Regions from separate parts of the Mesorhizobium sp. BH1-1-5 genome, predicted to be linked through region 1. Evidence: riboswitches for the same ligand, from Rfam matches in the RefSeq annotation. Region 1 holds a riboswitch; the other holds the start of a gene.
The links. Region 1 has a riboswitch for thiamine pyrophosphate ahead of LB572_RS05890 (Ykof family thiamine-binding protein). Riboswitches for the same ligand answer to the same signal wherever they lie in the genome.
Positions count from the first base shown of each region.

Region 2: another riboswitch for thiamine pyrophosphate. It lies ahead of thiB (thiamine ABC transporter substrate binding subunit); the one in region 1 lies ahead of LB572_RS05890 (Ykof family thiamine-binding protein).

Region 1 is NZ_JAIUIM010000003.1:281,062-290,792, reverse strand. Features, by position in the region: gene LB572_RS05945 (hypothetical protein) at 24-431, shown strand; gene LB572_RS05940 (exopolysaccharide production repressor protein) at 715-1,062, opposite strand; gene LB572_RS05935 (DUF1236 domain-containing protein) at 1,344-2,234, opposite strand; gene LB572_RS05930 (DUF1236 domain-containing protein) at 2,487-2,786, shown strand; gene LB572_RS05925 (hypothetical protein) at 3,005-3,226, shown strand; gene LB572_RS05920 (DUF982 domain-containing protein) at 3,408-3,758, opposite strand; gene LB572_RS05915 (DUF1236 domain-containing protein) at 3,971-4,270, shown strand; gene LB572_RS05910 (hypothetical protein) at 4,398-4,607, shown strand; gene LB572_RS05905 (DUF2934 domain-containing protein) at 4,725-4,973, shown strand; gene LB572_RS05900 (hypothetical protein) at 5,094-5,300, opposite strand; gene LB572_RS05895 (hypothetical protein) at 5,455-5,799, opposite strand; TPP riboswitch at 6,018-6,130, shown strand; gene LB572_RS05890 (Ykof family thiamine-binding protein) at 6,121-6,729, shown strand; gene LB572_RS05885 (ABC transporter permease) at 6,778-7,662, shown strand; gene LB572_RS05880 (ABC transporter ATP-binding protein) at 7,659-8,432, shown strand; gene LB572_RS05875 (ABC transporter substrate-binding protein) at 8,429-9,436, shown strand; gene LB572_RS05870 (hypothetical protein) at 9,498-9,731, opposite strand, start outside.
Region 2 is NZ_JAIUIM010000011.1:86,282-96,012, reverse strand. Features, by position in the region: gene LB572_RS16570 (ABC-F family ATP-binding cassette domain-containing protein) at 1-781, opposite strand, end outside; gene LB572_RS16565 (thiamine diphosphokinase) at 792-1,436, opposite strand; TPP riboswitch at 1,570-1,675, shown strand; gene thiB (thiamine ABC transporter substrate binding subunit) at 1,728-2,729, shown strand; gene thiP (thiamine/thiamine pyrophosphate ABC transporter permease) at 2,954-4,573, shown strand; gene thiQ (thiamine ABC transporter ATP-binding protein) at 4,570-5,352, shown strand; gene LB572_RS16545 (M48 family metalloprotease) at 5,492-6,958, shown strand; gene LB572_RS16540 (caspase family protein) at 7,024-8,994, opposite strand; gene LB572_RS16535 (RNA polymerase factor sigma-32) at 9,164-9,731, opposite strand, start outside.

The DNA.
Region 1 (9,731 bases):
AGAGGCATTGGGAGGACAACAAAATGCCACGGGTTTCGGAGCTTTTCTTCAAGACGGCCATCGTCTTTCTCATCCTGGGTATCGCCGCCGGGCTGCAGATGGCGATTTCGGGTGATCACGGCGCCTTCCCGGCGCATGCCCACATCAACCTTCTTGGCTGGGTCACCAGCGCGATCTTCGGCGGCTACTATGCGCTCAATCCGGCCAAGGCCGAGCGTCGCATCGCCATGATCCACTACGGCCTCTATACGGTCGGCATCGTGATCATGCTGCCGGCGCTGTACTGGATGCTGGCGGCAGGCCATCCGGAGGTCGAGCCTGTCGTGGCGATCGGCTCGCTGATCGTCGCCGCTGCGGTGCTGGTCTTTGGCTTCGTCGTCTTCTCGGCTTCGGAGACGGTGCGCTCGGCCTCATCGGTCACCGTGCGTTAGCTCGGCAAGTCGGCCGGCTTGCAGCCTCCTTTGGTCGCAGTTGCAGTCCAAGTTGGCTGCAAGCCGGTCGTTTGCGTTGAGCCCGCATTAACTTTGTTAAAAGACGACCCGTTGGCGACAATACAAAGTGATGGCGCCTCGGAGTCCTGATGCCGGGCGTAGCCCGGCTCCTGCATTCGAGCAGAGGAATGCAGCGTGCCGGGCTATTGCAGCATGGCCGCATTTCGAAAAGGAAGAAGATGATCCATCGGCGGCCCTGGCCGCGAAATGCCACTCAACGTGATTAGGGCAGCAGTTTCGGGAAAAGCCACAAGATGAGAGCGTGAATGATGCCGTCGCGCTCGAACGGGCCGGGCAATTTGGCCGGCGCCGAGCTTGCATCCGCTTTGCTTTCGTCGGTCACGTCGGTCTCGCCGTGCACGAGCCAGAGCACGGCCACGAAATAGCCGGCCTGCAGCGCCACGGCCGCCAGGAATGTCCAGCCGATCGCCATCCAGACAGATCCCGTGGACATGAAGGTCCAGCCGAGGATAACCAGAAGCGTTGCCACCATTCCCACAAGAAACTGCGGAAAATACATCTGCCCAACCGAGCGCCTCGACCACATTCGGTCATCGACGATCTCGCCCATATCTCTACCCATCTTGACCCATGCACCTTTTCCGGGTGGACCGCAAGCTTGAACGATTTGCCGGCAGGCTGATCGCTCTTTCGTCCGACGTTGATAGGGACGACGGGCGCAGGACCTCCGTTGTGACAACTGGGAATTGCGCCAGATCGTTCCCTGGGTCGCAGCATTCAACGCATGTCTAATGACTGCAGTGCTGCCCCTGCGCACCTGACGTGATGAGATATCAGTGCTGTAAAAAAGGCCCGCCATGTAGGCGGGCCCTTGTCCTCTTGCTGTCCGGATCAGGTCAGGATCAGCACGATCTTGTAGGTGTCGGGGTCGACGATGACGATGCGTCCGTCGGCCAGCACGAAATACTCGTAGGACTCGTAGGCAGGCACGATCTTGACGATGCGGGCCGGCAGGCGGTGCAGGCGTACCTTATGGCGCGGCACCTCGATGCCGACCGAGATGTCGAAGCTGACATCGCGAACCGGCTCGACATGGGTCTCATGAATGACCTGGGTAATCTGCGTCTTCTGTTCCACCGTCACGTTGTTGATTGACGCCGTCTTGTTCTGGTCGGTCTCGACGTTGGTGTTGCCCTGAGCATTCTGCTCGGTGGCGGTACCGGTCTTGCCCTGGGCGTTCTGCTGGGTCTGCATCTTGGTGTTGCCCTGAGCGTTCTGCTCGGTCGTTGTGCCAGTCTTACCTTGAGCCTGCTGATCGGTCTGGGTCTTCGTCTTGTCCTGGGCATTCTGCTGGGTGGTTGTACCGGTCTTGCCCTGGGCGTTCTGCTCGGTCTGCATCTTGGTGTTGCCCTGGGCGTTCTGCTCAGTGCTGGCGCCAGCCTTGCCCTGCGCTTGCTGCTTCTTCTTCAGCTGCGTATTGTCCTGAGCATTCTGGTCGGTTTTTATGCCTGCCTGACCCTGTGCCTGCTCATCGGTCTTCATCTTGGCCTTGCCCTGGGCCTGCTCTTCAGGGTTGGCGCCGGCCTTGCCCTGCGCGTTCATCTCGGTTTTCGATTTCACCTCGCCCTGGGCCTGACCGCCTGCCTTGCCGCCCTTCTGGCAATCTGCCGTGCCGGCCTGGCAATTGTCGCTGCCGCTCGGCTGCGCGGATTCGGTCTGGGCCATCGCGGCGCCGCAGCTGACGCCGAGTGCGATCATGCTTGTGATCAGCAGATGTTTCATTGGATTTTCTCCTCGGAAAGTCGGTCCCTTCGCATGGGTAACCCCGCCCGAAACGCATTGTTCCGAAATTGCAGCGCCGGGCGAAGATGATGGTTTGGCGGAGCGCGGAGGCAGTATTTTTGGAAGCGCGAGTTTAAATTTTGCAGGAACAAGGGTTGGCGAATGGCGTTACGGCAATGCCGACCCGCTGTGGAAAATCGCAGGCGCAGCATCAAGGTGATTTGATTCAAATCCACATAGGAGAGACGACCAATGAAAATACACCTCACCTCCGCCGCCGCCGGCTTCCTGCTTCTCGCGGGCATTGGCGCGGCTGCCGCGCAGGATGTTGTCATCGCGCCGGAGCAGGAAACTGTCATCAAGGAATATGTGCACAAACAGCCGCTGGCCTCAGTGAAGGTTCCGGGCGTCGAGTTGAATATCGGCAGCACGCTTCCCGATACGGTCGAGCTCCATGAAGTGCCGAACGTCAAATACCGTTACGTCGTCGTCGACAACCGGACGGTGATCGTCGACCCGGGCACGCGCAAGATCGTCAAGGTCCTCGACTGATTGACATCGCGCCAAATCTGACGGTCCGTCGCCGGTCCCGGCGTCGGGCCGTTAACCGATTATTATTTTGTTACCATGTGCTAAAGGGAACCTTCCCGCCGCGTTTGAGTTAGCGGCTCTGGGTCCGCGCTGTCTCATAGACAACACAAATCAATGGCAGCGTTGAGATTCGGGCGGTGGCGAACAGGTATGGGCGGGCGAGGAGGAGACTAACCGACATGTCGAAACGAGAAATCGGAACATCCCGTTCGCTCGGGATGCGGGTGGCCGATCTTAAGGCCAGAATGCAGGACGCCCGGATCACCGAGCATGAAATGAAGACCTTTCAGAAGGTCGCCGCCATCATGGGGGGCAGCGAAGGCTCCCTACGCATCGACGCGGACGATCTGATCGCCGCGTCCTTCGTCACCGAGGCGCTGGGCGAACAGACGCCGAGCTGACAGCGGCCACCAGCCAAAATCCCGGATCGATCCAGTCGACCGTCAGCCGGCCTGGCGACGGTCTGCGGGCAAAGCGGACGCCAAGCGACGCCAGTTCGCTTCCGGATCCGCCGGCCAAACCCTAAAACTTGTAGCAAGGCCGATACGTATGGCGTGAGTCTGAAACGCGCCGAGGCTGGGCCTATCCAGGCACATGTCGGTTCGGCGCCCGGCTTTCGCGCGCCCGGCTGCGCCTGATCTTTGCTTCGCGCAGCACCGCGACCGGATCGGCGCCGGTCCACTCGATCCCCGCCTTCTTGGCGAAGACCAGGAATGCCTGCCGCGCCGTGTCGAGATCGATCTCGCCGGCCCGCGCCGCCTCGCAGGCGCGCAACGCCCTGCCGTAGCTCTCGCTTCGCGAGGCGGATGGCCATTCCTTGAGAAAGTTCTGCATCGCGGTGAGTGAGGCGATCTCGCGCCTGAAGCCCGCACCGACGGCGATAGTCACCGGAGCCGGAAGTTCGATGTCGCTTTTGATGGACCCTTCTCGCATGACGACGGCGCCCTTTGAATTTCAAAGTCTTGGGAGTTTCAAAGCCTTCTAATGCAGAGCCGATGCGAAGGTTCCGCCAAATCAATTAGTCACCGCTGACGGAACAACACCCTGCCGGCGGCGTTTGCCCCGGGAGCTCCCATGTTCGACCTGCAACGTTTCCGCCCCCGCGGAGGCAAGGCGGAGCTCGCCAACGCAACAGGAGAAAAACGATGAAAACCACCCTCATTCCAGCTGTCGCCGGCCTGGCTCTGATGGCCGGCATCGGCGTCGCGGCCGCGGACGAGGTGATCGTCACCCCCGAGCAGCAGACCGTGGTGAAGGAATATGTCCACAAACATCCGGTCGCCTCGGTCAACGTGCTCGGCCTCGAACTCGGCATCGGTTCCACCGTGCCTGACACCGTTGAGCTGCAGCAGGTTCCGGACGTCCAGTACCGCTATGCGGTCGTCAACGACCATACGGTGCTGATCGATCCCGGCACGCGCCGTGTTGTTCAGGTGATCCAGTAAATCTGGCCCCTGGAGAGCCCGATCCCTCTGACCGAAGCATCGGGATCGGGCTCTTTTCGCATCCGGGCATGAGGCCTAGAATAGGCACCGGTTTGGGAGGCAGCGAAGCGCGGAAGGAGTCGTTGCCATGCATCATCCACACGTCGAATCACCCGACATCGCACGCCAGGTCGACAAGCTTCTGGCCGAGCGCGGCGATGGGCTGCTGTCGATCAGGCAGGCGGTCACGCTGCTGCGCGAGCGCACCGGCACCGACCGTTCCGACGCCGATCTGACCGGCCTAATTGCCAAGAAGGCCGCGTATCTCGGCATCGTTGTGCTCTCCGACGATCCCTGAACCATCACCTGGTTTTGCTCTAATATGCGTTTGCGCGCTGCGTCTATACCCAAGACGCCGCGCGAAAATTCGGCTAATGTTCGCGCCGGGGAACCGTCCCAACCTTAGGAGGCGACAGTGACGGACGACAGGCACGAACGCATTCGCCAGCGCGCGCACGAGATCTGGGAGCAGGCTGGCCGGCCGGAAGGCGCGCATATCGAGCATTGGGACCGGGCCACAGCCGAGGTGGATGCGGCAGGCAAGCCGAAATCCGCCAAGAAGGTGACCGCCGCCAAGGCCGACAAGCCAAAAGCCGCGAAGGCGGAAAAACCCGCCAAGGCCCCCGCCAAGGCAAAGGCGACCAAACCAAAAGCCAAGGCCTGATCTCCAGCGGCCGCGCCGGCAGGTGCATAGCCGCTGGCGCAATTCCAGGAAAGTGTATCGCGGTTAGGTTAGGCGGTTTCGCCGTAACCTTCCGTTAGGAATTGCGCGAAACAAAAGACGCTAGCGCGCCGTCCTCGTTGCGTATTGAGCCACCGCGCAAATGAGGGCCAGCGCGGCCGTATCGCAGGCGGCCCGCGACGGCGACGGGCCTTTGGCGAACAGCACCGCGTCCGCGACCGGAATCGTCAGGCCGTGCTTTCGGGCGAATGAGGTGACTTCGTATGGCTGGTCGTCAGGCAGTATGCCGATGTCGATTTGCTGGTCCATCAAACGAGTTCCTCCCTGTTGCGCGGCTTTACCCTCCTTCGCCTGAGACGAATTTAACCACCCGCCGATCGTCCGCGTCCACCAATTGCCAATTGTGTGAAACGATGCATTTTTCGACGGGCGGCCTAAGGTTGTAGCGGGCGACTGCCCGGCCTCACCACGCGTCGCTCGACCGGGCAAACCTCATCCCCGCCGCGATCATCGCGCTTTCGCATTCGCTGATCAGCCTGAGATTGCGCAGATACCGCGCCACCGTCTCGGGCAGCCAGGCGGCGCAGGCCTCGACATAGGCACGGCCATGCACCAGCGTGCCGGTCGAAAGCCGCTCGTCCTTCTCGGCGATCACCTTCAGATATTGCCGGATGAAGCGGATGTCGTCGGCGATGTCCTGGCTGGCCATGCGCCAGGCCGAGGCGAGGCGCTCGCGCTCGGCGAGCGGCAGTGGCGAAAGCAAAGGGTGGGAGAGGTCGGCGAAAGCGGCATGGTTCGCGGTGTTCAAGCAAATTCCCTCAAAGGAAGGGAAGTATCGTACTTTATGTACGAAAAGCAATCAAGTAGAATTCGTACAATTTGAACGACAAGGCGGTTAAGGGCGGTTATAAGAAATCCGCGAAAATCTTATAATCCAGCCATCTCCCCCTAGGGGGAGATGAGACTCCTGGCCAATTGGCGTCGCAAAAAACCGCTTTCCCATTCACTCGAACAGTGCTTTAACGCGCCCATCCACAGGGGTGCTCCGTACGGTCGGGGCTGAGATGGCGGCGGCAAGCCTCCGGACCCTAAAGCTGATCTGGATAATACCAGCGGAGCGAGGCGGGCGATGTTTTCCGGCGCACAGATTTCCCTTTATCCCATGGCCGACGATTTCGTCGGCGTGATCCTCGGCGCGCTCGGCGCGCTCGACCCTTACCGCGACAGGCTGAGGATCGAGACCGACGACATTTCGACGCTGCTGGTGGGGCCGCCCGAAGTGCTGTTCCCAGCCATGCGCGACCTGTTCGTGGCGGCCGCCAAAAGCGGCAAGCACTGCGTGCTGTCGGCCGCCGTCTCGCGCGGCTGCCCCGGCGAGCCGGACGATCCGATCTGCCGTTCCGACGAGACCGGCGGCCCAGTGATCCCGCTCGACGAGCGCAAGCGCGCCGCGCTCGGCGCCGTTGCGGCGACGACGACTACGGATCAGCCGGTGGCCGCGCAATTCTCGCTCTATGTGATGGGCACCGGCGACCACATGGACGAGATCTATGGCTGCATCGACTTCCTGAAAAAATCCGGTGTTTTCGAGCGCTCAAAGAACTTCTGCACCAAGCTGCGCGGCGACGCCGGCGCGGTGTTCGCCACACTCAACGAAGCCTTCTGCCGCTTCGGTCCGGGGGCGGGGCATGTGACGCTCGACATAACCATTTCGGCGAACAGCCCGACCGCGGTTTGAGCCGGCGGCTTGAGCCCGGCGTCGGTCGAGGAGGGGGTTGTGAGCGTTATGGTGGATTCTGCACCGCGAGATGAATCGCTGGCGGTTGGCGAAAGCCGTGATGACGGCCAATCTCCCCCACAAGGGTGGAGATCAGCCGTCACCTCGACCTTCGCCAAGTTCTTCCCCGCCGCCCTCGCTTTCGCTCTCCTCCTTATCGCCTGGGAACTCTACGCCCGCCTCGGCGGCATCGCGCCCACGATCCTCCCCGCACCCTCGCGCGTGCTGGCGCAGGCTTGGGAGAACCGCTCAGCGCTCGCCGACAACACGCTTCCCACCATCCGCGCCACGCTGGCGGGCTTTTCCTGCTCGCTCGTTGCCGCCTTCATCCTCTCGGCGCTGGTCGACTTCTTGGCCCCCCTGCGCCGCGCGCTGTTCCCGCTGCTGATTGCCAGCCAGACCATGCCCCTGGTGGCGATCGCGCCGCTGGTGGTGCTTTGGTTCGGCTTCGGGCTGCTGCCGAAGATCCTGCTGGTGGCTTTGGTCACCTTCTTTCCGATGATGGTGGCATTGGTCGAAGGCTATGCCGCCACGAGCACCGAAATCAGCCAGATGCTCGCCGCCATGGGAGCAGGGCGCTGGCGTATTTTTTGGCTCGCCCGGTTGCCGTCGGCGCTGCCCTATTTCTTCGCCGGACTGCGCATCTCCATCACCTATGCCGTGGTTGGCGCAATCTTCGCCGAATATGCGGGTGCGGCGAAAGGGCTGGGCATCTACATGCTCAGCGCTAAGAACAATTTCCGGCCTGACCTTGTGCTTGCCGCCGTGGCCGTCAGCTCGGCGCTCACGCTGGCGCTGTTCGGCCTTGCCGTGCTTGTCCAGCGTCTCGCCATGCCCTGGGAGAGGGCAGGGCGCGACCGGAAACCGGGCCCCTCCGGAGAGGGCCGGCCGTGACCCGCCTCGAACTCCGCGACGTCCGCAAGAGCTTCGGCGCGCTAGAAGTGCTCGCGGGCGTTTCGCTGCATGTCGCGGCGGGCGAGTTCGTCTCCATCCTCGGGCCGTCCGGTGCGGGCAAGTCGACATTGTTCCAACTGCTCACCGGCGCGATCCGGGGCGAGGGCGGGATGCGCTTCGACGGCGCGCCGCTCGATGGCGCCCGCTTCGCCTTCATGCCGCAGCGCGACGCGCTGATGCCGTGGCGGCGCGTCATCGACAACGCGACGCTGGGGCTGGAAGTGCAGGGCATGAAGCGCCGCGCCGCGCGCGAGCGTGTAGCGCCCTTGTTCGCCGAGTTTGGCCTCGCCGGCTTCGAGCGCGCCTGGCCGGCCGAGCTGTCCGGCGGCATGCGCCAGCGCGCCGCCCTTTTGCGCACCGTGGTGCAGGAGCGCGACATGCTGCTCCTCGACGAGCCGTTCGGGGCACTCGATGCGCTGACCCGCGCGGCCATGCAACGTTGGCTCGAAGGCATGTGGCGAAGCCATCGCTGGACGGCGCTGCTCATCACCCACGACGTGCGTGAAGCGGTGCTTCTGTCCGACCGCATCTACGTGCTGTCGGCGCGACCCGCGCGCGTGGTCCGCGAAGTGGCGGTGCCGCTGCCGCGTCCGCGCACCGAAAGCGCGGCGCTCGCCCGCGAGGCCGCCGCGATCGAGGCCGGCATCCTCGACACGCTGCTTGGCCAGTCCGAACCTATTTCCCGATCATCCGATGGAGAATTGAAATGACCGACCTGACCCGCCGCCAGGCGCTGTTTCTGACCGCCAGCCTACCCTTTGCGGGGGCTGTCACACGTGCCCGCGCCGCGCAGAAGGTCACGGTTGCGCTCGACTGGACCGTCAACACCAACCACATCGGCCTGTTCGTCGCCCGCGACAAGGGTTTCTACCGGGACGCGGGGCTCGATGTTGAAATCCTGCCCTATGGCGACACCGGCTCGGGCACGCTGGTCGCCAATCGCGTCGCCGATTTCGGCATTTCGGGTTCGCTCGGCCTATTCACGCAAAAGAGCGCCGGCGCCGATCTGAAGGCCGTCTACGCCGTCGTCCAGTCGGAGACCGGCCGTGTCGTCTTCAACGCCGACCGCGCCGCGATCAAAAGCCCGAAAAATCTCGACGGCCTGACCTATGGCGGCTTCGGCAGCACCTGGGAAAACACGCTCATCTCGACCATCATCCGCCATGACGGCGGCAAGGGCGATTTTTCGACGGTAACGCTGGGCACTTCCGCCTACGATGCACTGGCCAATGGCGCGGTCGACTTCACGCTTGAAGTCTCGACCTGGGAAGGCGTCGAGGCGGAGCTTAAGGGTCTCAAGCAGCGCAGCTTCCGCTACGCCGATTACGGCGTGCCGGACGAGCACACCACGCTGATCGTCTCCAGCAACGCCTACCTCGTCGCCAACCCGAAGGCCGCCGCGGCCTTCGTCCAGGCGACGCGGCGCGGCTACGAATTCGCCGTGGATCATGCGCAGGAGGCAGGCGAGCTGCTGATCGCCGCCAACAAGGACACGCTCACCAACCCGGCGCTGATCGATGCATCGCTGAAGGCGCTGAACGACGGCCATTTCCTGAAGAGCGCAAACGGCGCCATCGGTACGATGGACAAGGCCAAGATGGAAGCGATGGGCGGGTATTTGTTTGCCTCGGGGATATTGCTTGACGGCAACGGCAAGGCGCTGAAGGAGAAGCCGGATTTGGGCGCGTATTTCACGAATGAGTTTCTGGGGTAGCGGCCACGCGCCGAAGGAACGCGGCTTGCGCCGGCCTTTGCGGGGAAATCCGGTGCGGAGCCTAATTCTCGACGATGGCCTGAAGCAGAGCGGTCTTGATGTGCCATCCGGGTTCGCCATGCAGTAACAGGGCGGCCTCGTAGAATTTCGCCATGGCCGGGCACAGGCCCGGGAAGTCCTGGTTGGCGCTCGAGATAGCCTCCATCTCGGCCGGCGTGCCGCCGATCTTTGTGAAAACGTCGGCGACCAGCGACCAGTCTTGGTCGCTAGGCACGGCCGCCGGCAAGCCGCTTCT
Region 2 (9,731 bases), on a different contig from region 1:
GGCTGCGAAAGCGCTGGCGCATCGTCTGCAACTCGCCGAGGCGGCGCATGTTGCGCTTGCGCCTGGCGGTCACGCCATAGCGCAGCCAATGCTCCTCGCGCACGATCTGGCGGCCGAGCTTGTGCTGCTCGCGCTCTTCCTCCTCCAGCACCTGGTCGCGCCATTCCTCGAAATGGGCAAAGCCCTTGTCCAGCCGCCGGGTCTGGCCGCGGTCGAGCCAGACGGTGGCGCGCGTGACGCGCTCGAGAAAGCGGCGGTCGTGCGAGATCAGGATCACCGCCGAAGAGGTGCGGGCAAGCTCTTCTTCCAGCCACTCGATCACAGAAAGATCGAGATGGTTGGTCGGCTCGTCGAGCAGCAGGATATCGGGTTCGGGCGCCATGACGCGGGCAAGGGCGGCGCGGCGCGCCTCGCCGCCGGACAAGTCGTTCGGCCGCTCCTCGCCGGTCAGCCCGAGATGTTCCATCAGATAGGTCGCGCGGTGCGGATCGTCGGCCGGGCCGAGGCCGGCCTCGACATAGGAGCGCACGTCGGCGAAGCCATCCATGTCAGGCATCTGCGGCAGGTAGCGGACCGTGGCCGAAGGCTGGCGGAACACCTCGCCGTCCTGCGGCTCTATCATGCCGGTGGCGATCTTGAGCAAGGTCGACTTGCCCGAGCCGTTGCGGCCGACCAGCGCGATCTTCTCGCCGGCGGACGCGCTGAGCGCCGCGCCGTCGAGCAGCGGCGTGCCGCCGAAGGTCAGTTTAATGCCGTCGAGATTGAGGAGTGGCGGCGCCATGTCTGGAATGTCAGCTTTCAGGAAGAGGATAGGGGTGGGCCAGGAGCAGCGCCCGGCCGCGTTCCAGCGCGATGCCAAGCTGCCCCTTGACCTCGTTTGATATAGTGAGCGAGGAGCCGAACGCCACCTCGACGCGGTCGAGCGGCCACTTGGCGCCGGTGACCGTCAGGCCGGCGAGCTCTGAGAAGCCGAGCACCGAAAACAAGGTGCCGTCCTCATAGTCGAAGCCGGCTTTGCCCGGCAAAACGGGAATGCCTTCCTGCGCGCCGCTGGTCAGCAGAACTTGCGTGCCCGCCTCGGCCAGCCGCACGGCGAGCGCCAGGTGCAGGAAAGCATGGTCGGCGCGCTTGCCGCCGAAGGCACCGGCCAGAACCAGGCTGGTGGCGCCGCGCCGGAGCGCTTCCGCGATGGCGAGCTCGCCGTCGGTCATGTCCTTCTCGGCCGGAAAGATCTTTCGCGGAACGGCGGCGAGGTCATCCGGCAGGTTCGCCGGCACCGAATCGAAATCGCCGACCCAAAGTTCCGGCATGAGGCCAAGCATGCGGGCATGGCCGATGCCGGCATCGGCGGCGATGACGCGCGAACCCTCGATCTGGTGTTCGAGCCGGGGCGTGCGGATAAGTTCGCCGCCAAGCAGGATGGTGAATGTGCCCATGGCCGTGGCCCTTACCAGCCCTCCAGGCGAAACGGAAGCCGGACGGCCCGCGCTTCGGTGGCGCCCGCCCCGGAACATTAGCTACCCGGCAAACTTCCGCTTGCACGCCGCTTCGGCCGGGCCTATCTGTCGAAACGCTCTAACGGGGTGCCGGACGTGATCCGGCTGAGAGGCGATCAAGCCAACCCGCTGAACCTGATCCGGTTTGTACCGGCGGAGGGATTAGACGTTTCGGACCATCCGGCGCCTCAATTCCTTGTCACTCGAACGAAGGAGGCGCCGATGCGCGCAATGCTGTCCAATCTCATTCTCGCTACCGGTCTCGTGTCGCTTCTGGCAGGCGTCGTGCCTGCCGAGGCGAAAGACAAGCTCACCGTCTATACCTATGAGAGCTTCACCGCCGATTGGGGGCCTGGGCCGGCCGTCAAGAAAGAGTTCGAGGCCGAATGCGGCTGCGATCTCGAATTCGTCTCGGTGGCCGATGGCGTCGCGCTGCTCAACCGCGTCAAGCTCGTGGGCGCCGGCACCAAGGCCGACATCGTGCTCGGCCTCGACACCAACCTGACCGCCGACGCCAAGGCGAGCGGCTTGTTCGCGCCGCATGGCGAAGTCTCCGGCATCAACGTGCCCGGCGGCTGGAGCGACGATACCTTTGTCCCGTTTGACTACGGCTATTTCGCCGTTGTGTACGACACGGAGAAACTGAAAAATCCGCCGAAGAGCTTGAAGGAGCTGGTCGAGGGCGCCGGTACCGACAAGATCGTCATCCAGGATCCGCGCACCTCGACGCCCGGCCTCGGGCTGCTTTTGTGGGTGAAGTCGGTCTATGGCGACAAGGCGCCGGAGGCCTGGGCCAAGCTCAAGACGAAGGTGCTGACGGTGACGCCGGGCTGGAGCGAGGCCTACGGCCTGTTCACCAAGGGCGAGGCGCCGATGGTGCTCTCCTACACCACCTCGCCGGCCTACCACATGGTGGCCGAGAACACCGAGCGCTACCAGGCGGCCTCCTTCGAGGAGGGCGAATACCTGCAGATCGAGGTCGCCGGCATCACCACGACGGGCGCGAAGAACCCGCTGGCGCAAAAATTCATTGCCTTCATGACCGGGCCGAAATTCCAGGACGTCATTCCGGAAACCAACTGGATGTTCCCGGCCGGCAAGACCGACAAGCCGCTCAACCCGGCCTTCGACAAGCTGGTCAAGCCGACCAAGACCCTGCTGTTCAGACCGGAGGAAGTCGCCGCCAACCGCAAGGCCTGGGTGGATGAGTGGCTGGCGGTGATGAGCAAGTAGGGCTGTAATGCTTGCGCCAAGGCCCCCCTCTCTGTCCTGCCGGACATCTCCCCCTCAAGGGGGGAGATTGGCAGCTTTGGCGCCTTGCTCAATCCTGCGGCATTGGAGATTGGCGAAAGCCCGAGTGACGTCTGATCTCCCCACTAGAGGGGGAGATGGCCGGCAGGCCAGAGAGGGGGGCGAAGGAACTCGGCGCTCGTTAGCTCGAACTCAAATGGCGCAGCGTGCGACACGCGCCCTCTGACTCCCGCATCACTGCCGGCGCCGTCGCGCTTGCGGCCATCGCCTTGCTCATCGGCGGCGCTTTCGCCGGCCTCATCCTCGAAGGTGCGCACGACCTCTCCGGTGCCGCCGCCGCCTTTGACGGCTACCTCTTCCGCGTCGCTCGCTTCACACTGTGGCAAGCGGCTCTCTCGACGCTCCTATCGGTCGGCCCCGCGCTGCTGGTGGCGCGCGCCCTGTCGAGGCATCCGGCCTTTCCCGGGCGCCGCCTGATCCTGCAATTGTTCACCGTGCCGCTGGCGTTGCCGGCGATCGTCGCCGCGCTCGGCATATTGGCGCTCTACGGTCACGCCGGATATTTTGCCGGCGTCTTCGCCGGGCTTGGCGGCGGGGAGTGGCCGGGGATCTACGGCCTCTCCGGCATCCTGGTCACCCATGTCTTCTTCAACCTGCCCCTGGCGACGCGCCTGTTCCTGGAGGCGCTGGGCACCATTCCCGCCGACCAGTGGCGGCTGGCGAGCCAGCTCGGCATGGGTCCCCGGCCGGCCTTCCGGCTGATCGAATGGCCGGTGCTGCGCGCGGCCCTGCCGGGGATCGCCGGGCTGGTCTTCATGCTCTGCATCACGTCCTTCACCATCGTGCTGACGCTGGGCGGCGGTCCGGCCGCGACGACGCTGGAGGTCGCCATCTACCAGGCGCTGCGGTTCGATTTCGATCCGGCCCGCGCCGTGGTGCTGACGCTGCTGCAGATCGCGCTCACCTTCATCGTGGTCGTCGCGCTGACGCGGCTCGGCGCCAACACGGTCGGCGACGCCAATCTGCCGGTGGCGCCGCGCCGCTACCTTTCGGCAGGCCGAATGGAGAGTGCGCTGAACGCCGGCCTCATCGCGCTTGCCCTGCTGTTCGTTGCCGGACCGATGCTGGCGACCGTGCTTTCAGGTCTGGAGGCCGATCTCGGCCGGCTGGCGGGTGAGGAGGCGGTGCGCCGCGCGACGCTCACCAGCGCGGGCCTCGCGCTGCTTGCGGCGCTGCTCAGCGTGACGTTGTCGCTGGCGCTGATCGCGGCGCGGCGCGCGCTGTCCCTGCGGCGCCGGGCAGGTGGCGCGATGGGCTTGCTCGAACATGCCGCCGACACCGGCGCCGGCTTCGTGCTCGTCGTGCCGCCGATCGTGCTTGGCGCCGGCTGGTTCCTGGCGCTGCGCCATGTCACCGATGTCTTTGCCATCGCGCCGGTCATCGTCGTTGCCGTCAACGCGGTGATGGCGATGCCCTTCGCCATCCGCGCCATTCGCCCGGCCTATGACGCGGCGAGCGAGCGTCACGAGCGGCTTTGCCTGGCGCTCGGCATATCCGGCTGGAACCGGCTCAGCCTGATCGACTGGCCGTCGCTCAGGCGGCCCTTGGCCACCGGCTTCGCCTTCGCCATGGCGCTGTCGCTCGGCGATCTCGGCGTGATCGCGCTGTTCGGCAGCGATTCCGTGCAGACCTTGCCCTATCTGCTTTTGGCGCGCATGGGCAGCTACCGGACAGCCGACGCCGCGGGGCTTGCCTTGCTGCTCGGCCTCGTCTGCCTGATGCTGGTGGTCGCCGCCGACTGGCTCGGGCGGGAAGGAAAGTCATGACGACGAGCAACGGCACTGCGCAGAAAGGCCTGGCTGTCCGGCTGGATGGCGTCTCGTTCAGCTATGGGGAGGCGTCCTTCCGCTTCGATGCCGAATTCGCCGACGGCAGGATCACAGCCATCATGGGGCCGAGCGGCTCCGGCAAGTCGACGCTGCTCAATCTGATAGCCGGCTTCGAGGTGCCCGATGCAGGCAAGGTGCTGATCGGCGGCACCGATCTCGGCACCGCGCCGCCTTCGGCGCGGCCGGTGTCGATGGTGTTCCAGGAAAACAATCTGTTTGCGCATCTTTGCGTCAAGGCCAATGTCGGGCTCGGCCGCTCGCCGTCGCTCAAGCTCGGCGATGCCGATCGTATTGCCGTCGCCGAGGCGCTGGCGCGTGTCGGTCTTGCCGGCAAGGAAAAGCGGCTGCCGCGCGAGCTTTCCGGCGGCGAGCGGCAACGCGTGGCGCTGGCGAGGGTGCTGCTGCGCGATCGGCCCGTTCTGCTGCTCGACGAACCTTTCGCGTCGCTCGGCCCGGCGCTGCGCGACGACATGCTCGACCTTGTCGCAGGCATCCATGCCGAGCGCAAGATGACGGTGCTTTTCGTCACGCATCAGCCCGAAGATGCGCGCCGCATCGGCCAGGACGTCGCATTTCTCGATGAAGGCACGATCGCGGCGACGGGCCCGGCCGAGGATTTCTTCGATCGGTCTGGACCGGACGCCTTCCGGCGCTATATCGGCGATCGAGGCGGCACCGTTGCCGGATCACAACATATTGCCCGGAAGCGGACATAATTTACGGCCAAACCGGCAACGGGTGATCCGGCGTTTGCTTGCCTTGTCCGGGGGAGTGTGGCTAGGTCCGGCTGGGCCGTGATTTGCCGAAAGATTTCGAAAGGAAGCCGATCTGTCGACCGGCGCTGAGAAGGTTTGGATGAGGCCGCTGGCACGATTTTTCGCGCTGGCAAGCGTCGTGGCGCTGGCCAGCTGCCAGATGTTCACGCCGCCGGACGTGCAGGAATCGGGCTTCCAGCCTTCCGACAAGCCGATCACCGTCGACAATGTCGTCGCCAACGCCAAGCTCGCCGACATGGCGAAGGCGCAGCATCCGCGGATTCTCGCCACCTATGGCGGCGAATATTCCGATCCCAGGCTCGAACGCATGGTGGCCAAGGTCGTCGGCAATCTGACGGTGGTGTCGGCGAACCCGACCCAGACCTATCGCATCACCATCCTGAACTCGCCCAACGTCAACGCCTTCGCGCTGCCGGGCGGCTATCTCTATGTGACGCGCGGCCTGCTGGCGCTGGCCAACGATTCCTCCGAGCTTGCCGCCGTCATCGCGCATGAGATGGGTCACGTCACCGCCAATCATGGCCTGCAGCGGCAGCAGCTCGAAGCGGAGGAGGGCTTGGCGACCAAGGTTGTTTCCGATGTGCTCGGCGACAGTCCGACCGCCAAGGCGGCACTGATCCGCGGCAAGCTGAGGCTGGCGCAATTCTCGCGCAACCAGGAACTGCAGGCCGACGCCATCGGCATCAAGTCGATCGGCGAGGCGGGCTATGATCCCTATGCCGCCGGCCGCTTCCTGCAGTCGATGTCGGCCTATACCGATTTCCGCTCGGTCAGCGGCGCCACCGACGCCAGCCTCGACTTCCTGGCGACGCACCCCAACACGCCCCAGCGCATCGAGCTGGCGCAGCGCCTTGCGCGCAATTTCGGCCCGCCCGGCGTCGGCACGCGCGACCGCGACGCATTTCTGGCCGGCATAGACGGGCTGCTCTACGGCGACACGCCTGAAGAAGGCTATGTGCGCGGCCAGACCTTCATGCACCCCAATCTCGGCGTCTCCTTCACGGTGCCGGATGGCTTCGTCATCGACAATACGGCGGCCGCGGTCACCGCGACCGGGCCTGGCGACATCGCCGTCCGTTTCGACGGCGTGGCGATCAACAAGTCCGTATCGCTCACCGATTACATCCGCAGCGGCTGGGTGGCGGGTCTCGAGGACGCCAGCGTGCGCCAGGAAACGGTCAATGGCAACGAGGCGGCGATGGCGCATGCCAGCGCGCAAGGCTGGCAGTTCGACATCGCCGTGATCCGCGCCGGCGGGCAGGTCTACAGGCTGCTGACGGCCGCGCCCTCGGCCAGCACCGCGCTGGACCCGGTCGCGCGCTCGGTCAGCGGTTCCTTCCGCGTGCTGAGCCCTGCCGAGAAGGCGGCGCTGAAGCCGCTGCATATCCGCGTCGTCACCGTCCAGGCCGGGCAGACCATGGGCTCGCTCGCCGCGCAAATGGTCGGCGTCGACCGCAAGCTCGACCTGTTCCGGGTGCTCAACGCCATGTCGCCCGGTGCCAGCGTATCGGCCGGCGACAAGGTCAAGATCGTCACCGACAAATAGAGACTCGGGGCCAACCCGGCGCCGTGGGCGATCTGAACTATCGCCCGGGCCGGGGGCCGTTGTCTTCACAAGCCGTCACTACCGGTGTCGCCACCGTCACCACCGCCGGTATTGCCATCGCTGGCGTGGCTGGCGCCGCCAGTCCAGGATGTTCTCCCGGTTTCGGTCGGTATCGGCTTGACCTTTGGTGCTCCCGGAATTGTCCGTGTGATGGTCTTCGGTTTCGACACGGGCACGCGGATCACCTTTATCTTCGTGATGACCTTCGGCGGCACCTTGCACGCCATGACCACGGGCGTGCTGCGCGTGGGAAGACCGAGAATGCCCATCGAGTACGCGTCCTGCCGCTCCATGCCCGCTTTGAGGAAAGCCAGGGCGCGTGCCGGGTCGGCGGGCACGCCGTTGCGGCCTTCCTTGAAGATCAGAGCAAGCTCCTTCATGGCATCGACATGTCCCATGGCCGCTGCCTGGAGCAGCAGGTCCAGTCCCTTGCCGGTATCGCGCTCGACGCCGAGGCCATTGAACAAAGCGCGTCCCCAGGCGGCCATGGCGTAGGGGTCTCCCTTGTCCGACGCCTTCGAATAGAGGTCGGTCGCCTTCGATGTCTCGACAGCCGTCCCTGTTCCGGACGGGGCGATGGAGCCGAGCGCGAAGAGGGCGCGGATATGTCCCTTGTCCGCGGCCTCCTGGATCGCCTGCCTGGCCTCGTCGACCCTGCCCGACGCCAGCAGCACCCGCCCCAGTTCGTAACGGAAGCGCGCAATGTCGGGATAGGCCTTCACCGCCGCCTCGCAGGCCTCGAGAGCCCCGCCGCCGATCTCGTTCGGCAACCGGCCCGGGACGACGCCCTGCAGGTCGAGCGGTTCGCCGGCAGCCTGGTCGCAAGGATCGACGTCCGGCGACAGCTTCATCGTCGCCTGCTTCGCGGCGTTGCCGACGCGGATCTGGAAGCCGACCTCGATGGGAGCGGACGAGCCGATCTGCGGCTCGTAGCGCAATTTATCGACCTCGGCGGCCATCAGGCTCGATTGCGGCGAAAGCACGCGATCGGGCAGGGACAGCGTCCCGGTCGCCGGGTAGCTCGCAAGCTTTAGGCTGACCCCGGCATCCTTGGCCGGAAGATCCAGTTTCAGTGGAACCGGGCCGACGCCGACCGGGATGCGAATGTCGCGACTTCCAATCGCTTCCGCGGCATCGGCAACCTGGATTCCGCGCTCGGCCGCCTGCTGGTCCTGCTGTGCGGCGGGCGGCGGCGGTGCTGGTTGCTCCGCCCCGCGCATCAGCACGACATCGTCGATCAGCGAGGAGTTCTCCCACGGGACCTGCTTGCCGTTGGTGGCCTTGACCACATCGCGGCGCACGGCCGCCATCACCGAGCTTATCTCCTGGCCCGGAGCCAGGGCGCGGCGGGAAAAGGACGACGAGAACGGACTGAGGTCGCCGGCGCCGTCATAGGCGACGGCGCCCGGTTCGGTGGCAAAGGCAATCAGCGTGTTCTGCGAACCCGTTACCTGCGCAAGTCCGCTGTCGCCGGCGACGATCAGCTGGTCGCGCAGCCAATAGTCCTTGCGCGGGAAAGGGTTGTTGCGGCAAGCGTCGAGGATGATCATCTGGATCTTCGATCTCGAGCGCAGCTGCCGCAGTATGTCGTTGACCTTGATGGCCTGGACTTCCATGTCGGCCGCGTCCTTCAGCGACGCATCGACCGGGATCAGGAAATTCTCGCCGCCGATCTGGAAGCCGTGCCCCGAATAGTAGACGACCGCCAGGTCGGCGCCGTCGGCGGCCGCCAGGTAGTTGCGGAACCGCTCCTCGAACTGAAGCCTGGTCAGGTCCTTGGCGGTGAACACCTCGAAGCCGGCCAGCCTGAATGTCTTCGACACATCGTCGGCGTCCTTGTCCGGATTCTTGAGGGCCGGGATTTCGCGGTATTCGGAATTGCCGATGACAAGGGCAACCCTTCGATCGGCGCGCGCTTCGAATGTCGTGAAGCCCACGAGGATCAAGGCCGCAAGGAGCACGCAGCATCGCAGCATGGCAAATCCCCCCATATGTTGTGATCTGGAGGTGTCAAAAAGGCCTATTGCGGCGCGATGGTCTGTTAAAGAGCTCACAAACCATAGGTATTATCGAGGAAAATTTGCCCGACGGCGATATATTCTTATTTAATAAATTTCTTATCCTTGATTTTTGCACGCATTAACTTCAGGCGGCTTCCGCCAAAAATTCCGGGTTCTGCTTCACCAGCGCCAGCTTCAGCTTTTCCATGGCGCGGGCTTCGATCTGACGGACGCGCTCCTTGGAGATGCCGAGCTGTTCGCCGAGCGATTCCAGCGTGGCGCCGTCGTCGCTCAGCCTGCGCTCCTCGATGATGCGGAGCTCGCGGGGGTTGAGCGCGCCGAGCGCGCTCTTCAGCCAGACGGCACGGCGCTGGACGTCGATCCTTTCGCCGACGATCTCGTCGGGAAGCGGATCCTCCGAGACCAGGAAGTCCATCCGCTCGGCGGCGCCGTTCTCGTCGGCCAAAGGCGCATTGAGCGAGCTGTCGGGTGAGGACAGGCGTGAATCCATCATCGCCACGTCGGCTTCCGGAATGCCGAGCGCGGCCGAGACCTCGCGGTAGAGCGTGGCATTGGAGAGCGGCTCGGCGCCGTTGGCCAGCCGTGCGCGTAAACGGCGCAGATTGAAGAACAGCGCCTTCTGCGCCGAGCTGGTGCCGCCGCGCACGATCGACCAGTTGCGCAAGATGTAGTCCTGCATGGAGGCGCGAATC